4 regions of the Pseudomonas sp. R1-1 genome follow, and region 3 is predicted to be linked to each of the others. Evidence: predicted binding sites of a transcription regulator. Region 3 holds the regulator's gene; each other region holds the start of a gene.
The links. The regulator FliA, encoded in region 3, starts transcription of late flagellar genes. The targets are predictions, from matches to a motif close to CTAAAGTTTNNNNNNNNNNNGCCGNTAA.

Region 1 (5,476 bases), 1.2 Mb from region 3:
GAACCGGATTCGGCGCGGTTTCTAGACGTCGTCATGCCTGAAAGCCCCTCACCCTGGCCCTCTCCCGGAGGGAGAGGGGACTGACAGAGGTGTCTTGCGCTGTCCGCCGACCTGAAAGATCGCAGCGATTATGGATTCAGCAGAGCACGATCAGGTCGAGGCTGAGCTCCAGCGTCACCCGATCGGCTCCCTCTCCTGGGGGAGAGGGCTGGTGAGGGGCTGCGACCTTCGCGGCACAGTAATCCTCAAGCCGAAAACCGGGCAAAAAAAAAACCGACATCACTGTCGGTTTTTTTATCAATCACTGCTTCGGCGCTGGCGCCGCCCCACCCGGCGCCGCCGGCTTCGGCGCGGCATCATCAAACAGATTCAACCGCTCACGCAGCTCATGCGCAGGCACCGGTTGCTGATCCGCCGGCAATGCATTCGGATCAGCAGGCGCCGCCGGTGCAGCACCGTTCTGACTCTGATCCGCTGGCTTGGCCGCATCGGCACCTTGCGCACCCTCGATGGCCGCCTGGGCCTTCTTGGTCAGCACGACGATATCGATACGGCGGTTGACCGGGTTGAACGGGTTCTCGCGGTCAAACAGCGCCGACGAGGCATAACCGACCACCCGCGCCACTTGTGCATCCGGGTAGCTGCCAGCGACCAAGGCACGCCGGGCGGCGTTGGCGCGGTTGGCCGACAGCTCCCAGTTGCCGTAGTCGCCGCTGCCGATGTAAGGCTTGGCATCGGTGTGACCGCTGATGCTGATCTTGTTCGGCACCGCTTTGATCGTGTCGGCCATCGCCAGCAGGATGTCTTCGAAGTACGGCTTCAGACGTGCGGAACCTGAGTCGAACATCGGCCGGTTCTCGGCGTCCATGATCTGGATGCGCAAGCCGTTCGGCGTGATCTCGAAGAGGATCTGGTCTTTGAATTTCTGCAGCTGCGGGTTCTCGTCGACCTTGTTCTGCAATTCTTGCAGCAACAGCTCCAGACGCTCCTTCTCGACCTGCTCGGCCATGCCTTCAACCTGCTCGGTGTCGACCGTGACCTTGTCGGGCTGCGGCTGCGACTTCACCTCCGGGTTGAGGGTATTTTCCGGCGCCAGGGTCGGCGTGCCGCCCAGATCGATGATGTACGGCGTACCGCTTTCGGAGAAGCCGACCGGGTCCTTGAAGTAACCGGCGATGGCGATTTTCTGTTCCGGCGTCGCCGTGGACAGCAGCCACAACACCAGGAAGAACGCCATCATCGCGGTGGCGAAGTCGGCGAAGGCGATTTTCCACGCCCCGCCGTGGTGCCCGCCGGCAATGCGCTTGACGCGCTTGACTATGATCGGCTGATTATTTTCCATTTCTTAACGACCGCGAACGGCTTGTTCCAGCTCGGCAAAGCTTGGACGGTGGGCCGGATACAGAACCTTGCGACCGAACTCGACCGCCAGCGACGGCGGCATGCCGGAAGCGGAGGCCACCAGCGAGGCCTTGATGGCTTCGTAGACGTTGAGTTCTTCCTTGGCATCGTGAGCCAGCGAGTGCGCCAGCGGGCCGAAGAAACCGTACGCCGCGAGAATACCGAAGAACGTACCGACGAGTGCCGCACCGACGTGCAGACCGATCGACGCCTGGTCGCCTTCGCCCAGCGAGGCCATGGTCACCACGATACCGAGTACCGCCGCGACGATACCGAAACCGGGCATGCCATCGGCGATGCCGTTGACTGCATGCGATGGGTGCTCAAGGTCTTCTTTAAGACTGTACAGCTCCATGTCGAACAGGCCTTCGAGCTCGTGCGGAGCCATGTTGCCGGAGGACATGATGCGCAGGTAATCGCAGACGAACGCGGTCATGCGTTCATCCTTGAGTACCGCCGGGTACTTGGCGAAGATCGGGCTCGCGGCGGCATCTTCGATGTCGCCTTCGATAGCCATCATGCCTTCGCGGCGGCTCTTGTTGAGGATCTCGTAGATCAGCCCGAGCACTTCCAGATAGAAGGTGTGGGTGAAACGCGAACCGAACATGCTCAGGGATTTCTTGAGCACGTGCATGGTCATGTAGCCGGGGTTTGCCTGCAGGAACGCGCCCAGTGCTGCACCGCCGATGATCATCACCTCGAAGGGCTGGATCAGGGCGGCAATCTTGCCGTGGGAGAGCACGTATCCGCCGAGCACGCTCGCGAATACGACGATGATGCCGATAATTTTAGCCATAGGTAGAAGGTACTTGTTTAAGTCGGGTTCAAGGTCATATTCGGAAGTTAAAAAATCTCTTCTTCTACTTATCGGCAAAACTGCGCCAGACTATAGCCAGTTCAGGCGAAAAGCCAATTTAGCCCGTGCCGGGCGCGTCTACAGTCAGTGAAGATTCCGTCCAGACATGGCTAATGAAACGAACGTCCCACACGCAAAACCGACCACTCTCGACGGCTGGGTAAAGCTGCTCGACAGCGTCCGCCTGCCCGTCCCGCAAGCGGCGCACGACAAAGTGTGCCGCGCGATCCGCGACAATCGCAGCTCGCTGCGCGACATCGCCGACCTGATGCAGGACAGCCCGGCGCTGGCCTTGAGCATCCTGCGTGAGGCGAATCGTCACACCCACGGCACCATGGCCACGCCAGCGGAAAATCTCGAGGTCGCCATCAACCGCCTCGGCCTGGCTCGCACTGAAGAACTGCTCGCACGCCTGCCCGCCGAACCGCAGATGCAGATCCCCAAAGCCCTGCGCCAACTGCAATTGATCAGTCAGCACGCGACGCAACAGGCCAACGGTTTTTTTGCCAGTCGCCTGGCGCGGCTGTGGCAGGACATCCATTGGGGCAGCCTGCTGTTTCTCTCGCCGCTGTGGCCGCTGGCGCTGACCTTCCCGCAGCTGCTTGAGGAATGGGAGCTGCGGGTGATCCATAAACGCGAACCGGCGCACCTCGTCGAAAAGCAGTTGTTTGGCGTGCGCCTGCTGAAGATTGCCGATGCGCTGGTCGAGGCCTGGCGCCTGCCGATCTGGGTCCAGCAAGGCTATAAATTGCTGCTCAACGAACAGCGTGAACTGGTGCAGGTGTTGCGTATCGCCCGCGACAGCGAACATCCGTTACGCCAGCAAAACCGCCTCGACGATGACCCGACCCTGCGCCGCTGGCTCAATCAGCCGGCCAACACCGTGCTGCTGGCCAACGGGCTGGCGCTGTCGGCGCATCAGGCCTGGGACAGTCCGCACAGCGAACGCTGGCAGTACCTGACCAGCCTTTATCTGCAGATGTCCATGGACGAGGTGCAACAGCAGTTGCACCAGCAAGCGGCGAACAGCGCGCGCCAGCACGCCATGCCGGATGTGTGGCACCCGGCGGTTGCGCTGCTGTGGCCGTGGGGCACGCGACGCTTGCCCGCAGGCATGCTGCCCGCGGCAGCACCGTCGTCGGACGACCTCGGCCAGTGGCGTCGGCAATGCGCCGAACTGCTCGCCGAACCCAGCCGCTTCACCAACGCCATGAGCCTGACCGTCGCTGCACGCAATGCGCTGGTGGCCAGCGGCATGCGTCGGGTGATGATTCTGATGGCCGACCGCACGCACTCGACGCTGCGCGTGCAGCAGACTGCCGGCCTGCCGAAGGAAGCCGGCGCGCTGAGTTTCGTCGTCAGTCAAAGCAAGGTGCTGCAACGCCTGCTGACGCAACAGGCGCAGGTGCGAATCACCCCGGACAACAACGCGCAGTTTTCCGCGCTGCTGCCGGCGAGCCTGCGTACGCTGTTCCGTGGCGAACATCTATTCCTGCGCTCGCTGGTCAACAACGGCCGAGTGATCATGATCGTCGTCGCCGATCAGGGCGGCGGGCCATTCGCCGACATCACCGTGCAAGCCTTCGCTAAAACCGCGCAGTGCATCGAAAAAGCCCTGCACAGCTTTAGCAGCCGCGGCCGATGAGGCTGCGCTACAATCCTCCCCTTTGTGCTCTGGAGACCTCGCATGTCTGACTTCTCTGGCTTGCCGCTCGTCATCGAGCCGAGCGACCTGCTCCCGCGACTCGAGTCCCCGGAGCTGATCCTGGTGGACCTGACCAGCCCTGCGCGCTACACCGAGGGTCACCTGCCCGGCGCACGTTTTGTCGACCCGAAACGCACCCAGCTCGGCCAGCCCCCGGCACCGGGCCTGCTGCCAGCGCAAGCCGATATGGAAGCGTTGTTCGGTGAGCTGGGGCATCGTCCGGATGCGGTCTACGTGGTGTATGACGACGAGGGCGGCGGCTGGGCCGGACGGTTCATCTGGCTGCTCGATGTGATCGGCCACGATAAATACCACTATATAGACGGTGGCCTGCCGGCCTGGCTGGCGGAAGGTCTGCCGATGTCGATTCAGGTACCGCCAGCCGTCGGTGGCCCGGTGGCGTTGACACTGCACGAAGGGCCGACAGCCACCCGTGAATACCTGCAAAGCCGCCTCGGCGCCGCCGATCTGGCGATCTGGGATGCGCGCGGTCCACTGGAGTATTCCGGTGAAAAAATCCTCGCGGCCAAGGGCGGACACATTCCCGGTGCGGTCAATTTCGAATGGACTGCCGGCATGGACAAGGCGCGCCAGTTGCGCATCCGCACCGACATGCCGCAGATCCTCGAAGAGCTCGGCATCACTAAAGACAAAGAAATCATTACCCACTGCCAGACCCATCACCGGTCGGGCTTCACGTATCTGGTGGCCAAGTCCCTCGGTTATCCGCGGGTCAAGGGCTACGCCGGTTCCTGGGGCGAATGGGGCAACCACCCCGACACGCCCGTCGAGATTCAAGCTTCCAAGGAAAATCAATGAAAGAGCGTCTGTTTATCCTCAGCCAGTACCTGCTGCCGCATCACCTGCTGTCGCGCCTGGCCGGCTGCATTGCCGAGTGCCGCGTGCGCTGGTTCAAGAATGCCTTCACCCAATGGTTCGCCAAGCGTTATCAGGTGGACATGTCGCAAGCGCTGGTCGAAGACCTGACCGCGTACGAGCACTTCAACGCCTTCTTCACCCGCGCCCTGAAAGACGGCGCGCGTCCGCTGGACCAGACCCCAGGCGCGATTCTCAGCCCGGCCGATGGTGCGGTCAGCCAGCTCGGCCCGATCGAGCATGGTCGCGTGTTCCAGGCCAAGGGCCACAGTTTCAGCGTGCTCGAATTGCTCGGCGGTGACGCAGCCAACGCCGCGCCGTTCATGGGCGGCGACTTCGCCACCATTTACCTGTCGCCGAAGGATTACCACCGCGTGCACATGCCGCTGGCCGGTACCCTGCGTGAAATGGTCTACATTCCTGGGCGGATTTTTTCGGTCAACCAGACCACCGCCGAAAACGTCCCGGAACTGTTCGCCCGCAACGAGCGTGTAGCGTGCATTTTCGACACTGAACGAGGCCCGATGGCCGTGGTTCTGGTCGGCGCGATGATCGTTGCGTCGATCGAAACCGTCTGGGCCGGCTTGGTCACGCCGCCGAAGCGCGAGCTGAAAACATTCCGTTACGACGAAGCCGCG
Region 2 (5,476 bases), 2.8 Mb from region 3:
CTCCAGCGCCTCGGCGGCTTTCGCCGCGTGTTGCACGCTTTCGTCGGTGCGGTTCTGGCTGTCTTCCATGACCCGCACCACATCGCGGGTGCCTTGTTGCAGTTGCTGGATCATGCTCTGGATTTCTTCGGTGGCTTGCTGGGTTTTCTGCGCCAGGTTGCGCACTTCGTCCGCCACCACCGCAAAGCCGCGACCTTGTTCGCCGGCGCGCGCCGCTTCGATCGCCGCGTTCAACGCCAGCAGATTGGTCTGCTCGGCAATCCCGCGAATCGCCGTGAGGATCGCGTTGATGTTCTCGCTGTCCTTGGCCAGGGTTTGCACGACCTCGACCGCTTTGCCGATTTCCCTGGCCAGCACACCGATCGAGTTCGAGGTGTCACGCACGATCTGCATGCCCTGAGTGGCCGCCTGATCGGCGTGGCTCGCGGCCTGCGCCGCTTGCGTGGCATTTCGCGCCACGTCTTGCGCGGTCGCGGTCATTTCCTGCACCGCTGTTGCCACCTGATCAATTTCGGCCATTTGTTTCTGGATGCCGATGTTGGTGCGAATAGCGATGTCGGCGGTGTGCTCCGAGGAATCGCTGACGCTCTGCACCGAGGTCACCACTTGGGTGATCATCGCCTGCAATTTGGCCAGGAAGGTGTTGAAACCCTTGGCGATCGAGCCGAGTTCATCGCTGCGGTCACTGCTCAGGCGGCGAGTCAGATCGCCTTCGCCTTGCGCGATGTCATTGAGCATGGCGACCATCTGCTTGAGTGGCCGGGCAATGCCGTGACCGACCAGCCAGATCACCAGCAAGCCGAGGCCGGCGATCAGCAAACCGACCATGGCCATGCCGAAGGTGTCGGACTTGCGCTGGGCATCGAGGTCGGCCTGCAGCGTTTGCAGATCGGCCATCACCGCGTTGAGCGGCAGTTGCAGCATCAGCGTCCAGCGCGCGTCGGTCTGACCGATGCCGAACGGCAGGTACAACTCGATCCGGCCCTTGTCCTTGTTAACGGAGTAAGTCACTTCGCCGCGCTTGAGGTTGGCCATGTTGGCGGACTGTTCGGCATCGAGAATGTCGCTGACTTTTTCGCCGAATTTGCTCGGGTCCTTGGTGTAGGCCACGATCCGGCCGTTGCTGCCGACCAAGGCCATTTCCCCGGCACCGCTGTAGAGTTTCTGGTTGGCACCCAGCAGCATCTCTTGAATGAAGTTCACCGACAAATCAGCGCCGACGATGCCTTGGAAAGCGCCGTTGAGCATGACCGGTTCGATAAACGAGGCAAGCATGACCACCTTGTCGCCGACCTTGTACGGCGCCGGATCGATCACGCAGGGCTTCTTGCTTTCCTTCGAGCACAGGTAGTACTCGCTGGCGCGCACGCCGGTCGACAGGGTTTTCTGGTCGTCGACGTCGATCAGTTTGTCGAGGCCGAGGGTGCCGTCCTCGTTGCGGAACCACCACGGCAGAAAGCGCCCGTTGCTTGCGTCGATACCGACCACGCTGGTGCCGACGTAGGCCGCGTCGTTGTGGTCGAGAGCATTCTTTTCCCAGCCAATGTACGTGCCGAGAATTTTCGGGTTCTTTTCGACGTTCTCTTTGATCAGGCTGATCAGTTGCTCGCGGCTGACGCTCAGGCGTGGCTGGCCATCGGCGCCCGGCGTGCCAAGCAGAGCGTTGACGCGCACCAGGCCGCCGGCAATCAGCAGCGGTGCTTCGAGTTCACGCTGGATCTGGCTGACCTGGGTTTGCGCCAGCGCGGTCAGGCGCTGCTCGATGACCTGCTCGAACTGGGCCTGGGTGCGTTGTTGCACCATCGCTTGGGTGCGCGCGCCGGCAAACAGCGCATACAGCACCAGCGCCGCTACCACGCTAAGGACAATGGCGCCGGCCAGGGCAGCGACGGAAAACTGGATCGATTTGAACTTCATGGGAGCTCCGCAGGCAGGAGAATATCTGCGAAAGATTTATCGGCGGCGGCTGCGGGGCCATGAGTGGCGCTGGTCGGAATCGGCCCGGGATGTCGTAAATCGGCTTCTGCGTGACGCAGCGGCTGTGTGGCTGGCGGTCGCCTGGATATTTTTCGATGCGGGCAATGTCTGAGAAGCCACTGCTACATGTCCGTTGTATCTGGCGTCTATACAATTACCCGCCTAGGATACGCCACAGGTTTTCAGGGAGCTTTTCAATGAACAAGACATTGGTTGTTAGTGCACTGAGCGCAGCGCTGTTGCTGGCCGGTTGTCAGTCGGTCAACACCACCAGCGGCGGCGCCGTCGGGGTGGAGCGCAAGCAGTACATGTTCAGCATGCTGTCGGCACAAGAGGTCGATCAGATGTATGCCCAGTCTTATCAGAAAACTGTTGGCGAGGCGTCCAGCAAAGGTGTGCTGGACAAGACCAGCCCCGAGGCCAAGCGAGTGCAGGCGATTGCCAACCGCTTGATCGCGCAGGCGCCGAATTTCCGTCCGGATGCGGCGCAGTGGCAGTGGGAGGTCAATCTGATCAAGAGCGACGAGCTCAACGCCAACTGCGGTCCCGGCGGCAAGATCATTTTCTACACCGGGCTGATCGACAGCCTGAAACTCACCGACGATGAAATCGCTGCGGTCATGGGCCATGAAATCGCCCACGCCTTGCGCGAGCACGGTCGTGAAGCGATGTCCAAGGCTTATGGCATCGAGATGGCCAAGCAGGGCGCCGGTGCGTTGTTCGGTCTGGGTCAGGACAGCCTGGCGCTGGCCGACACCGTGGCCAACTACGGCATGACCTTGCCCAACAGCCGCGCCAATGAAAACGAAGCCGACCTGATCGGCCTGGAACTGGCCGCCCGCGCCGGCTACAACCCGAATGCGGCGATTACCCTGTGGGACAAGATGAGCAAGGCTTCGGAAGGTTCGCCGCCGGAATTCATGAGCACTCACCCGGCCTCGACCAGCCGGATCGCCGCGTTGCAGGCAGCGATTCCGAAGGTCATGCCGCTCTACGAAAAAGCCCCCAAATCCTGAGTCAGTGATCGTTCCCACGCTCTGCGTGGGAACGCCTCAAGGGAGGATCCGCGTTCCAATGGGACGCAGAGCGTCCCCGGCTGCATTCCCACGCAGAGCGTGGGAACGATCCTTCTCTCAGGGTTAAATCCAGCCACTGCTCTGCATCGCTTTGTACACCGCAACAATCGCCAGAATGAAAAAGGCCGATGCCGCCAGGCGACGGATCAAGGTCAGTGGCAGTTTGTCCGCTGCAAAATTACCCGCCAATACCACCGGCACGTTGGCAATCAGCATGCCCACGGTGGTGCCAATGATCACCAGCCACAATTCCGGGTACTGCGCGGCGAGCATCACCGTGGCGATCTGGGTCTTGTCGCCGATTTCGGCAAGAAAGAACGCAATCAGCGTAGTCAGGAACGGGCCGAACTTGCGCGCGGTGCTGGCTTCGTCGTCGTCGAGCTTGTCCGGGACCAGCGTCCACAATGCCGTGGCGGCGAAGCTGGCAGCGAGAATCCAGTGCAGGACGCTGTCGGAGAAGAAGCTGCCGAACCAGGCACCCACCGCACCGGCTGCCGCGTGGTTAGCCAGGGTCGCGGCGACAATCCCGGCGATGATCGGCCAGGGTTTGCGGAAGCGAGCGGCAAGAATCAGCGCGAGCAGTTGCGTCTTGTCGCCGATTTCGGCCAAGGCAACGATTGCGGTGGGAACGAGTAACGAGTCCAGCATCAGGGATTTCCTAAGGGGCGGGTCGACACGGCTATGACACGTACAGCCTTCCCGCCCCGGGTAAGGTGTGCGTGTCATAGGTCTTGTCAAACCCTGCGATCCGTCTGTTGCGGACGCTTGGGTCGCATACGCCATGATCTGAGGATCAAGTATGTTGACGTATGCCGGACGAGCTTGGCGCTCGTGGGAGACTACTCCCCTAGGACGGAGCGGATTCTGCCTAGGCAAATCCGATTGGGCAAGCGACTTTTTACAAAGCGCTTTCAGCCGCGCTTGGCCCGGTAGATCCGGAAACCGTTGCCTTCGGCCTTGATTGCACAGACGCCCAGATGTTCTTCGATCAACGGCTGATATTTCAGGAAGCTGTTCGCGACCAAGCGCAGTTCGCCGCCGTTTTTCAGATGTTTGGCCGCTTTTCGCAGCAAGTTTTCGGTAGCGAAATAATCCGTATGCACGCCGACGTGGAACGGAGGGTTGCTCAAAATCGCGCTCAAACCCATCGGCGCAGCATCGATGCCATCACCGGTCAGCACTTCGGCTTCGAGGCCATTGGCGGCGAGGGTCAGACGGCTGCTGGCGGCGGCGAACGCATCGACATCGAGCAACGTCACCTGATTATGCGGGTAGCGACGTTTGACCGCGGCACCGAGCACGCCGGCGCCGCAACCGAAGTCGAGCAAATGGCCGCTTGGCAGCTTGTCCAGATGCTCCAGCAACAGGGCGCTACCGCGATCGAGGCGACCGTGGCTGAACACCCCTGGAAGGCTGATGACTTTCAACGGGCCTTCGGCCAAGGGCAGTTCGTACGTCTGCGCCAGGCTTTCCAGTGATTTGGTTTCAGGCGCGTTGGCCACGGTGACCTGCCAGAGCTGGCAATGCCGCGCGCTGTCGAGCTTGCGTGGTTTGCCGAACGGGTTGAGCTGTTTCGCCGCCCCTTCGATGCCGCTGCGTTTTTCCCCGACCAGAAACACCTCTCGACCGGCCAGGCGCGAGGCAACGGCGTTGAGAATGTAATCGGTCAAATTCTTGGACTTGGGCAGAAACACCACCGCGCTGTCGAATTCACGCTCCGGGATGTTCACGCCAAAATCGCTGCGGCCTTCGAAACGGGCCTCCAGCGCGGCTTGATCGCCGGCGTGCCAGCACCAGCCAAAGGCATTAGGCAGGTGCCCGAGCAAATCGTCGGCGGGCAATCCGGCGAGCAACAGCGAACCTTGAAACCATTCAGGCTGACGAAGCAGTACTTCACTGCGCGGATCCATAACTGCTCCTCGAAAAAAAAGTGCCGCAGTTTATCAACTGACGACCCGCAGCGCCTTAGCGCTGAAGAACGCCTGTGCGTTTTCACTGAGTTGGCCAACGATGCGCTGGCGTGCTTCGCGACTACCCCAGGCGTTGTGCGGGGTGACGATCAGGCGCGGAATATCGTTCGCCAGCAGCGGATTACCCTGAGCGGGCGGCTCGACGCTCAGCACATCCGTCGCCGCGCCGCCGAGGTGCCCATTGCGCAAGGCATCGGCCAGCGCCTGCTCATCGATCAGGCCACCGCGTGCAGTGTTGACCACGAACGCGCCGGGTTTCATCAAGGCCAATTCACGCGCACTGATGAAATGGCGGGTGTGTTCATTGAGCGGGCAGTGCAGGGTCAGGGCGTCGATCTGCGGCAGCAGTTCATCCAGTGGCACGCGATCGGGGCGGGCAGGGCGCCCGGGAATCTGCCCAAGCAGCACGCGCATGCCAAACGCTTCGGCCAGCCGCGCCACGGCGCCGCCGAG
Region 3 (5,476 bases):
CTTCGGCTTCGGCCTTGACGGCGTTCAGCGAGTCCAGCAACTGCTCGAATTCGTTATCGGTGATGTCGCCGGATGCGTCGCCTTCGACGACCAGTTCCTCGATCATCTCAGCCACTGGCGAAGCCGGGGCTTCGTCAGCGGTTTGCGGCTCGGCCAGACGCGCCAGCGCGGCCAGCAGTTCTGGCGTGGCGGCGGTGATCGGTGCACGCTCGCGGACTTCGCTGAACATGCTGTTCACCGCGTCCAGTGCTTCGAGCACGACGTCCATCAGTTCTGCATCAACGCGACGCTCACCCTTACGGAGGATGTCGAACACGTTTTCGGCGATGTGACAGCACTCCACCAGCTCATTGAGCTGAAGGAAGCCGGCGCCCCCTTTTACAGTGTGGAAACCGCGAAAAATTGCGTTGAGCAGGTCTGCGTCATCCGGGCGGCTTTCCAGCTCGACCAGTTGTTCGGACAGTTGCTCAAGAATCTCGCCGGCCTCAACCAGGAAATCCTGAAGGATCTCTTCATCGGCGCCGAAGCTCATTAATGGGGTGCTCCTACAGGTCTAAAAACCCAAAAAACCCGAAATTCCGAAACTCTAGAATCCAAGGCTGGATAACAAATCGTCCACATCGTCCTGACCGGACACAACGTCTTCTCGTTTATCGGCATGAATCTGCGGACCTTCACCCTGCGAGAGATGTTTTTGTGGATCTTTTTCGGCAAGCATCGCAGCACGGTCATGTTCGATGCCCGCAAAGCGGTCGACCTGACTGGCCATGAGGACGAGTTTGAGCAGATTGCTTTCGACTTCGGTGACCAGTTGGGTCACGCGCTTGATCACCTGACCGGTGAGGTCCTGGTAATCCTGGGCCAGCAGGATGTCGTTGAGATTGCTCGACACCGCACGGTTGTCCGTGCTGCTGCGTGACAGAAAACCGTCGACCCGGCGCGCCAGCTCGCGGAACTCTTCAGCCCCGACCTCGCGACGCATGAAGCGACCCCAATCGGCGCTCAACGTCTGGGCTTCATCGGCCAGACTGTTGACCACCGGTGTGGCGCTTTCCACCAGATCCATGGTGCGGTTGGCCGCGGCTTCCGTCAGCTTGACCACATAGCCCAGGCGTTCGGTGGCGTCGGTGATTTGCGACACTTCCTCGGCCTGCGGCATGTGCGGATCGATCTGGAAATTGACGATCGCACTGTGCAGTTCACGCGTGAGCTTGCCCACTTCCTGATACAGGCCACGGTCACGGGTCTGATTGAGCTCATGGATCAGTTGCACCGCGTCGCCGAACCTGCCCTTTTCAAGGCTTTCGACCAGTTCGACCGCGTGTTTTTTCAGGGTCGATTCAAAATCGCCCTGTGAAGATTCGTTATGCTCCATAGCTCCCCCGCGCGTTCTCAGCCGATGCGTTCGAAAATCTTCTCGATTTTGTCTTTCAACGCCTGAGCCGTGAAAGGTTTGACCACGTAGCCGTTCACACCGGCCTGAGCGGCTTCGATGATCTGCTCGCGCTTGGCTTCAGCGGTCACCATCAGCACCGGCAGGTGCTTGAGTTTTTCATCGGCGCGCACGTGGCGCAGCAGGTCGATACCGGTCATGCCCGGCATGTTCCAGTCCGTTACCAGAAAGTCGATGCTGCCGCTGTTGAGGACCGGAATGGCGGTTACGCCATCATCGGCCTCGACGGTGTTGGTGAACCCAAGATCGCGCAGCAGGTTCTTGATGATCCGCCGCATCGTTGAGAAGTCATCAACGATGAGGATTTTCATGTCTTTGTTCAATTCGACCTCCAAGCAGTCTTAAACGCGCCCAGCACCTGGACGCGCCACTTCAATCAATTGGCGCAGCACTTAAAGTTTGTCTGGAGCACAACGGATCGAGACCGGCGCCGTTCATCACCGCACCAGCCTCGTTTCGCAGTGTCCCCACACTGCCTTCAGCGCGCTCGCCACTCCCCCAAACGCCCCCGCAAACGGGCCGCGCACTGGCTGTGTAACTGGCTGACCCGCGATTCACTGACGCCAAGGACTTCACCGATTTCCTTGAGGTTCAGCTCTTCGTCGTAGTACAGCGCCAACACCAGTCGCTCACGCTCCGGCAAATTGGCAATCGCGTCCGCCAGCGCGGCCTGGAAGCGTTCATCTTCCAGATCGCGTGACGGCTCCATATGAGCACTGGCGCCATCCTCGTGCAGCCCTTCGTGTTCGCCGTCCTGCAAGAGGTCGTCGAAACTGAACAGGCGGCTGCCCAAAGTGTCATTCAGAATCCCGTAATAATCGTCGAGACTCAATTGGAGTTCGGCCGCAACCTCGTGATCTTTAGCGTCACGGCCGGTTTTAGCTTCAATCGAGCGAATCGCGTCGCTGACCATCCGGGTATTGCGGTGGACCGAGCGTGGCGCCCAGTCCCCTTTGCGCACTTCATCGAGCATCGCGCCGCGGATTCGAATGCCCGCGTACGTTTCGAAACTGGCGCCCTTGCTGGCGTCGTATTTGGTCGACACTTCGAGCAGGCCGATCATCCCGGCCTGGATCAGGTCTTCGACCTGCACACTGGCCGGCAACCGTGCCAGCAAGTGATAGGCAATGCGCTTGACCAGTGGCGCGTAACGCTCGATCAACTCGTACTGCGCGTCACGCGCCGACTTCTTGTAAAGATTCATGCCACTGGCGGTCATATCACAGGCCCTGCGGTTTGCTGCACGAGACGCTCGACGAAAAACTCCAGATGGCCGCGCGGGTTGGCCGGTAGCGGCCAGGTGTCGACCTTCTGCGCGATGGCCTTGAAAGCCAGGGCGCATTTGGAGCGTGGAAAGGCTTCGTAGACGGCGCGTTGTTTCTGCACGGCCTTGCGCACGCTTTCGTCATACGGGACGGCGCCGACATATTGTAGGGCGACGTCAAGGAAACGGTCCGTGACCTTGGTCAACTTGGCGAACAGGTTGCGCCCTTCCTGCGGGCTCTGCGCCATGTTGGCGAGGACGCGGAAGCGGTTCATGCCGTAATCGCGGTTGAGCAATTTGATCAGTGCGTAGGCGTCGGTGATCGAGGTCGGCTCGTCACATACCACCAGCAACACCTCCTGCGCGGCGCGGACGAAACTGACCACCGAGTCCCCAATGCCCGCAGCGGTGTCGATCACCAGCACGTCGAGATTGTCGCCGATGTCGCTGAACGCCTGAATCAGGCCGGCGTGCTGCGCCGGGCTCAGGTGGACCATGCTCTGCGTGCCGGACGCCGCCGGCACGATGCGAATCCCGCCCGGGCCCTGCAACAGCACGTCGCGCAGTTCACAGCGGCCTTCGATCACGTCGGCCAGCGTGCGTTTGGGGGTCAGCCCCAGCAGAACGTCGACGTTCGCCAGACCGAGGTCGGCGTCCAGCAGCATGACCCGACGGCCAAGCTCTGCCAGCGCCAGCGACAAGTTCACTGACACGTTAGTCTTGCCGACGCCACCTTTGCCGCCGGTCACCGCGATCACCTGTACGGGATGCATGCTGCCCATGTTATTTCTTTACCTTGTCTTGCATAGACGGAGGCCACATTACTGGCTGCGCGTTCCGGATCGGAACAATGCGTGGCAGACCATCGATGTAGGTACAAAAACTGTTCATGATTACCTCAGCCAACCTGCTTGGTCGGGCTGTGATAGATATCAGCGAACATGTCAGCCATGGCTTCTTCGCTGGGTTCTTCCTGCATTTGCACGCTGACGGCGCGGCTGACCAGTTGATGACGGCGCGGCAGATGCAGATCATCCGGAATCCGTGGGCCATCGGTCAGGTACGCGACCGGCAATTCATGACTGATCGCCAGGCTCAACACTTCACCAAGACTGGCTGTTTCATCCAGTTTAGTCAGAATGCAGCCGGCCAGCCCGCAACGCTTGTAACTATGATAAGCGGCGGTTAGAACCTGTTTCTGGCTGGTGGTTGCCAGGACCAGATAATTTTTTGAGCGAATGCCCCGCCCGGCCAGGCTTTCCAGCTGCATGCGCAGCGCCGGATCGCTGGCCTGCAGGCCGGCGGTATCGATCAGCACCACGCGCTTGCGCAGCAGCGGATCGAGCGCCTGTACCAGCGACTGGCCCGGATCGACGTGGGTCACCGGCACATTGAGAATGCGCCCCAGGGTCTTGAGTTGTTCCTGCGCACCGATGCGGAAGCTGTCCATGCTCACCAGCGCCACATTCTGCGCGCCGTACTTGAGCACATAACGCGCCGCCAGCTTGGCCAGCGTGGTGGTCTTGCCCATGCCCGCCGGGCCGACCATCGCAATCACACCGCCCTCTTCCAGCGGCTCGACTTCCGGTACGGCAATCATCCGCGCCAGATGCGCGAGCAACATGCGCCAGGCCTGACGCGGCTCTTCGATATCGGTGATCATCGCCAGCAGATCGCGCGACAGCGGGCCCGACAGGCCAATGCGCTGCAAACGGCGATACAGATTGGCTTGCGCCGGGCGGCTGCCCTGCAGCTGATTCCAGGCCAGCGTGCCGAGCTGCACTTCCATCAGTTCGCGCAGGCTGTTCAACTCAAAACGCATCGAATCCAGCGCACGCGGATCGACGCCCGCCGAAGCCTGCGCAGGCGCTGCGGCCGGACGCGCCGGTGCAGCGTAGGTCGGCTCGGTCAACGGTTCGGCAGCGGTCAGCGGCAGGCCGGCCGTCAACGGCAGCCCGGCGAACAACTGCTGATTGGTGTTGCCGTCGGCTTCGCCACGCAGGCTCAATTCGGCCTGTGCGGTGACGATGCGCGACTGGGTCTTGCGCAGCTCGTCCTCGAGTTCCATGTTCGGAACCCGTGGCGCCAGCGCCGACAATTTGTAATCCAGTGCTGCCGTCAACTCGACGCCGCCGGCAATGCGGCGGTTACCGATGATGGCGGCATCAGCGCCCAGCTCATCGCGAACCAGCTTCATGGCCTGACGCATATCGGCGGCGAAAAAACGCTTAACTTGCATAAACCACTACCTCAGCCGTTGGGCCCTACTGTCGCAACGATGGTCACTTGCTTGTTGTCCGGTATTTCCTGGTAGGCCAGCACATGCAGTCCGGGGACGGCGAGGCGGCCAAAGCGCGAGAGCATCGCGCGGATCGGGCCGGCGACCAACAGGATCACCGGCTGACCTTGCATTTCCTGACGCTGCGCCGCTTCGATGAGCGAACGTTGCAGCTTCTCGGCCATGCTTGGCTCCAGCAGAACACCCTCTTCCGAGCCTTGTCCTGCCTTCTGCAGACTATTGAGCAATATCTGTTCCAACCTTGGTTCCAAGGTGATCACAGGCAGCTCGGACTCAGTGCCTACAATGCTTTGGACGATTGCACGGGATACGCCGACCCGCACGGCGGCCACCAACGCGGCGGTATCTTGACTCTTGGCGGCGTTGTTGGCGATGGCTTCGGCGATGCTGCGGATATCGCGCACCGGCACGTGTTCGGCGAGCAACGCTTGCAGGACTTTGAGCAACTGCGACAGCGACA
Region 4 (5,476 bases), 2.0 Mb from region 3:
TGCTGGAGATTTCATCAGTGGCCTGACGAGTACGCGAGGCCAGGCTGCGCACTTCGTCGGCGACCACGGCAAAGCCGCGACCCTGCTCACCGGCACGCGCCGCTTCGATCGCCGCGTTGAGTGCCAACAGGTTGGTCTGCTCGGCGATCGAGGTGATCACGCCGACGATGCCGCCGATTTCCTGGGAACGCTGACCGAGGGTGTTGATCACGGTGGCGGTGCTGTTGAGGGCGCCAGCAATTTGCTCCAGCGACGACGAAGCTTCTTCCATCGAGCTGCGGCCGATCTGCGTTTGCTGAGCATTTTCCTGTGCCAGACGCTGGGTGGCGCTCATGTTGTCGGCGATGTTCAGCGAGGTCGCGCTGAACTCTTCCACCGCGCCGGCCATGCTGGTGATCTCGCCGGACTGTTGCTCCATGCCGTCATAGGCACCGCCGGACAAACCGGACAACGCCTGCGCCCGGCTATTGACCTCTTCCGAGGAGCGACGGATGTGCTCGACCATGGTCGACAAGGCCTGGCTCATCTGGTTGAACGCTCGCGACAACTGACCGATTTCATCGTTGCTCGACACGTTCAGACGTACGCTCAGATCGCCCGCGCCCAACGCTTCGGCCTGCCGCACCAGATCGCTCAACGGCGCCAGTTTGCTGCGCAGCAGCCAGACCACCGAACCGACCGCCAGCAACATCGCCAGCAGACTGCCAATCGCCAGTTGCGTGCCGACGCTCCAGGTCACCGCGCGAATCTCGGCTTTCGGCATGCTCGCCACCACCGACCAAGGGCCACCTTCGAACGGCACGGCAATGCTGTAGAAGTCTTCGCCCTGATCGCTCCAGAACTCACCCTTGCCCGGAGTTTTCACCAGTGCGTTGATGGCTGGCACCGCCTGGTCCAGCGACTCGACACCGGCGATCGGCACCAGCCATTTGTTCTGCTCGTCGAGCAGCGCCAGCGAGCCGGTCTGGCCGATGCGGAAGCGCTTGAGGTTGGCGAACTGGGCGTTCTGCGCGTCGGTGTAATCGAAGCCGACATACAACACGGCAATGATCTTGCCGCTGCCGTCACGCACCGGCGTGTACTGCGACATGTAATAGCGCTCGAACAACAGCGAGCGGCCGACGTAACTCTGCCCCGCCATCAACTTCGCGTACGCCGGGTTGGCGTGGTCGAGCACGGTGCCGATGGCGCGCGTGCCGTCCTGCTTGCTGACGTTGGTGCTGACGCGAATGAAGTCTTCGCCGCTGCGCACGAATACCGTGGCCACGCCGGCGGTCATCTGCTTGAACTCGTCGACTTCCTTGAAGTTGTTGTTCAGCACTTCGTTGCCCAGATGCAGGCCCGGGGTCTGCACGCCGGCCACGGTCACGGGCTGGTCAGGGTGCACGCTCAGGCCGCTGCCGAAGCGCTTTTCGAACAAGCCGCTCAGGCGCAGGGTGCTTTCACGCAAGGTGCCGTGGAACGTGCTCAGTTGGTCGGCCAGCAGCCGCGCCTCACTGGCCAGATGCTCTTCACGGGTGGCGAGGTTGGCAGAATCCAGCGAACGCAGGGCGAACACCGTACTGCCGCTGATGACAATCGCCAGTATCACGGCGAGGGCGAGGCCCAGCTGCGAGGCGATCCGAGCACGAGGTTGAGACATGAACAGCTCCTGGCCGAGCCACCGAATCCTCCTTGATCGCGGTAAATGCCCGGGAAAATATTCTAATAATGGGGGTGCAGCCTGGAACCGGCACGACGGTTCCACTTGCTCATAGTCGGCGGTGAATGCGAATACTTGAGCGCGCAACGTGGGTATGGCGTAAGGCCTGCATTGTCGCCGCTCCAACGTTTCAGCTCAAGCGCGCCACCGCTGGCAGTTCCATGGCGCGGACTTCGCCCTGGAGGAAGTCACTGAGGCGGCGCAAACGTTCACCTCCGGGACGGGTTTTCGGCCACACCAGGTAATAATTCAGGCCACTGGCGACCGCCGTAGGCCACGGCAGGCTCAGACGTCCCTGGGCGACATCTTCAGCCACCATCAACAGATCGCCCATCGACACGCCGTAGCCGCGCGCCGCAGCGATCATCCCCAGTTCGAGGGTATCGAACACTTGCCCGCCCTTGAGTGAAACCTGATCCGACAATCCCATGCATTCCAGCCAACTGCGCCAGTCGCGACGGTCCGGGGTCGGATGAAGCAATTCGGTGCTGGCCAGCCGCTCCACATCCCACGGTTGGTCGTTGAGCAGATTAGGCGCACCGACCGGAATCAGCTCCTCGGCAAACAACAGGCTGGCTTCCCAGTCCGGCGGAAAATGGCCGTCGCTCAGCAGCACTGCGCAATCGAACGGCTCGTCATTGAAATCCACCGAATCGATGTCCATCCATGCACTGGTCAGTTGCACTTCGTTGCCCGACTGCAGATGACGGAAGCGACTCAGGCGCGCCAGCAGCCAGCGCATGGTCAGGGTCGATGGCGCTTTCATGCGCAGGATGTCGTCTTCGGCACGCAAGGTATTGCAGGCGCGCTCGAGCGCGATGAAACCTTCGCGAATGCCCGGCAATAAAAGTCGCGCGGCTTCGGTCAGTTGCAGATTGCGCCCGCTGCGCTGAAACAACCGACAGGCAAAGTGTTCTTCGAGGGTGCGGATATGCCGGCTCACCGCACTCTGGGTAATCGACAGTTCTTCAGCCGCGCGGGTGAACGAGCTATGCCGCGCCGCCGCTTCGAATGCGCGCAGGGCATACAACGGTGGAAGTCGACGGGACATGCACAGAGCTCCGGTAGCGGGATGCGGCCAACTTAGCAGAATCGGCGCTGGATGAGTTTTAATCATGCCACCCATCCTTTTTATCCCTTTGTGCAATCACGCTCACGCGCCGAGAATCGACGCTCTTCTGTTCCCTCTGAATCGAGTGGTGATGACATGCAGCATCCTGTGCGTAACGAACTCTGGGCCATTCTGCGGCTGGCCGGGCCGCTGATCGCTTCGCAGTTGGCGCACATGCTCATGGTGCTGACTGACACGCTAATGATGGCGCGCCTTAGCCCGGAGGCCTTGGCAGGTGGCGGCCTAGGTGCGGCGAGCTATTCGTTCGTGTCGATTTTCTGCATCGGCGTAATCGCCGCCGTCGGCACGCTGGTGGCGATTCGGCAGGGCGCCGGCGATATCATCGGTGCGGCGCGCCTGACCCAGGCCGGTTTGTGGCTGGCGTGGCTGATGGCGCTGGGCGCCGGACTGTTGCTGTGGAACCTCAAACCGGTGTTGCTGCTGTTTGGCCAGACGGAAACCAACGTCAACGCCGCCGGGCAATTTCTGATCGCCCTGCCCTTCGCCCTGCCCGGCTACCTGAGCTTCATGGCGTTGCGTGGTTTCACCAGTGCCATCGGGCGAGCGACGCCGGTGATGGTCATCAGCCTCGCCGGCACCGTGGCCAACTTCCTGCTCAACTACGCCTTGATCACCGGCATGTTCGGCCTGCCGCAGCTCGGGCTGACCGGTATCGGCCTGGTTACGGCAATTGTTGCCAACTGCATGGCACTGGCGCTGGCCTGGCATATGCGTCGGCATCCGGCATACGACGCTTACCCTCTGCGTGCCGGGCTGGCGCGGCCCAACCGGCAGTACCTGAAAGAGCTGTGGCGCCTCGGCCTGCCAATCGGTGGTACCTATGCGGTGGAAGTCGGTTTGTTTGCCTTCGCCGCCCTGTGCATGGGCACCATGGGCAGTACGCAAATGGGCGCGCACCAAATCGCGTTGCAGATCGTTTCGGTGGCATTCATGGTGCCGGCCGGGATGTCCTACGCCATCACCATGCGCGTCGGCCAGCATTACGGCGCCGGGCAACTGCTCGATGCGCGGATGTCCGGTCGCGTCGGCATCGCCTTCGGTGCGGTGGTAATGCTCGGTTTTGCCCTGGTGTTCTGGCTGTGGCCGAACGAGTTGGTCGGGTTGTTCCTCGACCATGACGACCCGGCGTTTGCCGAGGTGATCCGCCTCGCGGTAAGCCTGCTGGCCGTGGCGGCCTGGTTCGAGCTGTTCGATGGCACGCAGACGATCGCCATGGGCTGTATTCGCGGGCTCAAGGACGCCAAGACTACCTTTCTGGTCGGGCTTGCTTGCTACTGGCTGATCGGCGCGCCGGCGGCGTGGTGGATGGCGTTCCACCTGAACTGGGGGCCGACCGGGGTCTGGTGGGGCCTCGCGCTGGGCCTGGCGTGTGCAGCGGTGAGTTTGACGCTGGCATTTGAATGGAAGATGCAGCGGATGATCCGGCGCGAGCCGCAATCTCAGGGCTTCAACATTCCTCAAGCCGAATGAGATCCCCTGTAGGAGTGAGCCTGCTCGCGATAGCGGTGTGTCAGACAAATCATGATTATCTGACACACCGCTATCGCGAGCAGGCTCACTCCTACAAGGGACAGGTGTTAACTCACGATTTCGAGAGCTGGCTGCTGATTCGATCCAGACACCAGATACTCCACCAGCTCCGCCAGCGGCAACGGCCGGCTGATCAGATAACCCTGCACCTGATCGCAGCCAAAACCGCGCAGCAATTCCAGCTGCTCGGTGGTTTCGACGCCTTCGGCCACCACTTCAAGCTGCAGGTTATGTGCAAGATTGATCATCGCGTGCACCAGTTTGCGGTTCTCTTCACGCTGTTCCATGCCGCCGACGAAGCTTTTGTCGATCTTCAGCAAGGTGATCGGCAGGCTGTTGAGGTGCACGAACGACGAAAACCCGGTGCCGAAGTCATCCAGCGAAAAGCGCACACCGAGGCGGCCGAGGGCATCCATGGTCTGCTTGACCAGATCGCTGCGGCGCATCACCGCGGTTTCCGTCAGTTCGAATTCCAGCCACTGCGCCTCGACCCCACGTTCGAGAATCAGCCGGCTCAGGGTCGGCAGCAACTGGCTGTCCTGAAACTGGCGGAACGACAAGTTGATTGCCATGTGCAGCGCCGGCAGGCCTTGCTCGCGCAGCGCCTGCATGTCGCGCAGGGCGCGGGAAATCACCCAGTAGCCCAGCGGCACGATCAAACCGCTCTGCTCGGCCAGCGGCACGAACTCGCTCGGCGGCAGCAGGCCGCGCTCGCCATGACGCCAGCGCACCAGGGCTTCGAGGCCGACGATCTGGCCATCTTCAAGATTCAGCCGTGGCTGGTAATGCAGCTCCAGCTCATCGCGCCGCAGCGCCCGGCGCAGCTCGCTTTCCAGATCGGCCATGCTCCGCGCATTGCGGTTGATGCGCTCGTTGAAGATATGAAAGGTGCAGCCCTGGGTGCTCTTGGCTTGCTGCATGGCGATGTGCGCATGCCACATCAGCGGGTCGGCGCCGGCCTGCGCGCGGGCGTGGGCAATGCCCAGGCTGGAGCCGATCAACAGGCTTTCGCCATCAATCCAGTAAGGCTCGGCGAGTGCTTCAGTAATGCGCTCGGCCATCCACTCGGCCCGCTCGGGCGCACGGCGGGTGTCAATCAGCAAGGCGAATTC

Region 1: the regulator FliA is predicted to act here: its motif matches at 2,266-2,293, upstream of motA (flagellar motor stator protein MotA).
Region 2: the regulator FliA is predicted to act here: its motif matches at 1,954-1,981, upstream of J3P75_RS05275 (methyl-accepting chemotaxis protein).
Region 4: the regulator FliA is predicted to act here: its motif matches at 1,755-1,782, upstream of J3P75_RS01255 (methyl-accepting chemotaxis protein).

What each region holds. Positions count from the first base shown of each region.
Region 1 is NZ_CP071663.1:5,621,075-5,626,550, forward strand. It holds gene J3P75_RS25150 (toll/interleukin-1 receptor domain-containing protein) at 1-25, shown strand, start outside; gene motB (flagellar motor protein MotB) at 302-1,342, opposite strand; gene motA (flagellar motor stator protein MotA) at 1,346-2,197, opposite strand; gene J3P75_RS25165 (HDOD domain-containing protein) at 2,364-3,902, shown strand; gene J3P75_RS25170 (rhodanese-like domain-containing protein) at 3,945-4,781, shown strand; gene asd (archaetidylserine decarboxylase) at 4,778-5,476, shown strand, end outside.
Region 2 is NZ_CP071663.1:1,116,786-1,122,261, forward strand. It holds gene J3P75_RS05275 (methyl-accepting chemotaxis protein) at 1-1,917, opposite strand, end outside; gene J3P75_RS05280 (M48 family metallopeptidase) at 2,175-2,993, shown strand; gene J3P75_RS05285 (TMEM165/GDT1 family protein) at 3,117-3,701, opposite strand; yybP-ykoY riboswitch at 3,790-3,914, opposite strand; gene J3P75_RS05290 (methyltransferase) at 3,965-4,963, opposite strand; gene J3P75_RS05295 (2-hydroxyacid dehydrogenase) at 4,997-5,476, opposite strand, start outside.
Region 3 is NZ_CP071663.1:4,451,812-4,457,287, forward strand. It holds gene J3P75_RS19940 (chemotaxis protein CheA) at 1-532, opposite strand, end outside; gene J3P75_RS19945 (protein phosphatase CheZ) at 587-1,375, opposite strand; gene J3P75_RS19950 (chemotaxis response regulator CheY) at 1,393-1,764, opposite strand; gene fliA (RNA polymerase sigma factor FliA) at 1,932-2,672, opposite strand; gene fleN (flagellar synthesis regulator FleN) at 2,669-3,499, opposite strand; gene flhF (flagellar biosynthesis protein FlhF) at 3,616-4,956, opposite strand; gene flhA (flagellar biosynthesis protein FlhA) at 4,968-5,476, opposite strand, start outside.
Region 4 is NZ_CP071663.1:276,556-282,031, reverse strand. It holds gene J3P75_RS01255 (methyl-accepting chemotaxis protein) at 1-1,642, opposite strand, end outside; gene J3P75_RS01250 (LysR substrate-binding domain-containing protein) at 1,833-2,753, opposite strand; gene J3P75_RS01245 (NorM family multidrug efflux MATE transporter) at 2,910-4,304, shown strand; gene J3P75_RS01240 (putative bifunctional diguanylate cyclase/phosphodiesterase) at 4,412-5,476, opposite strand, start outside.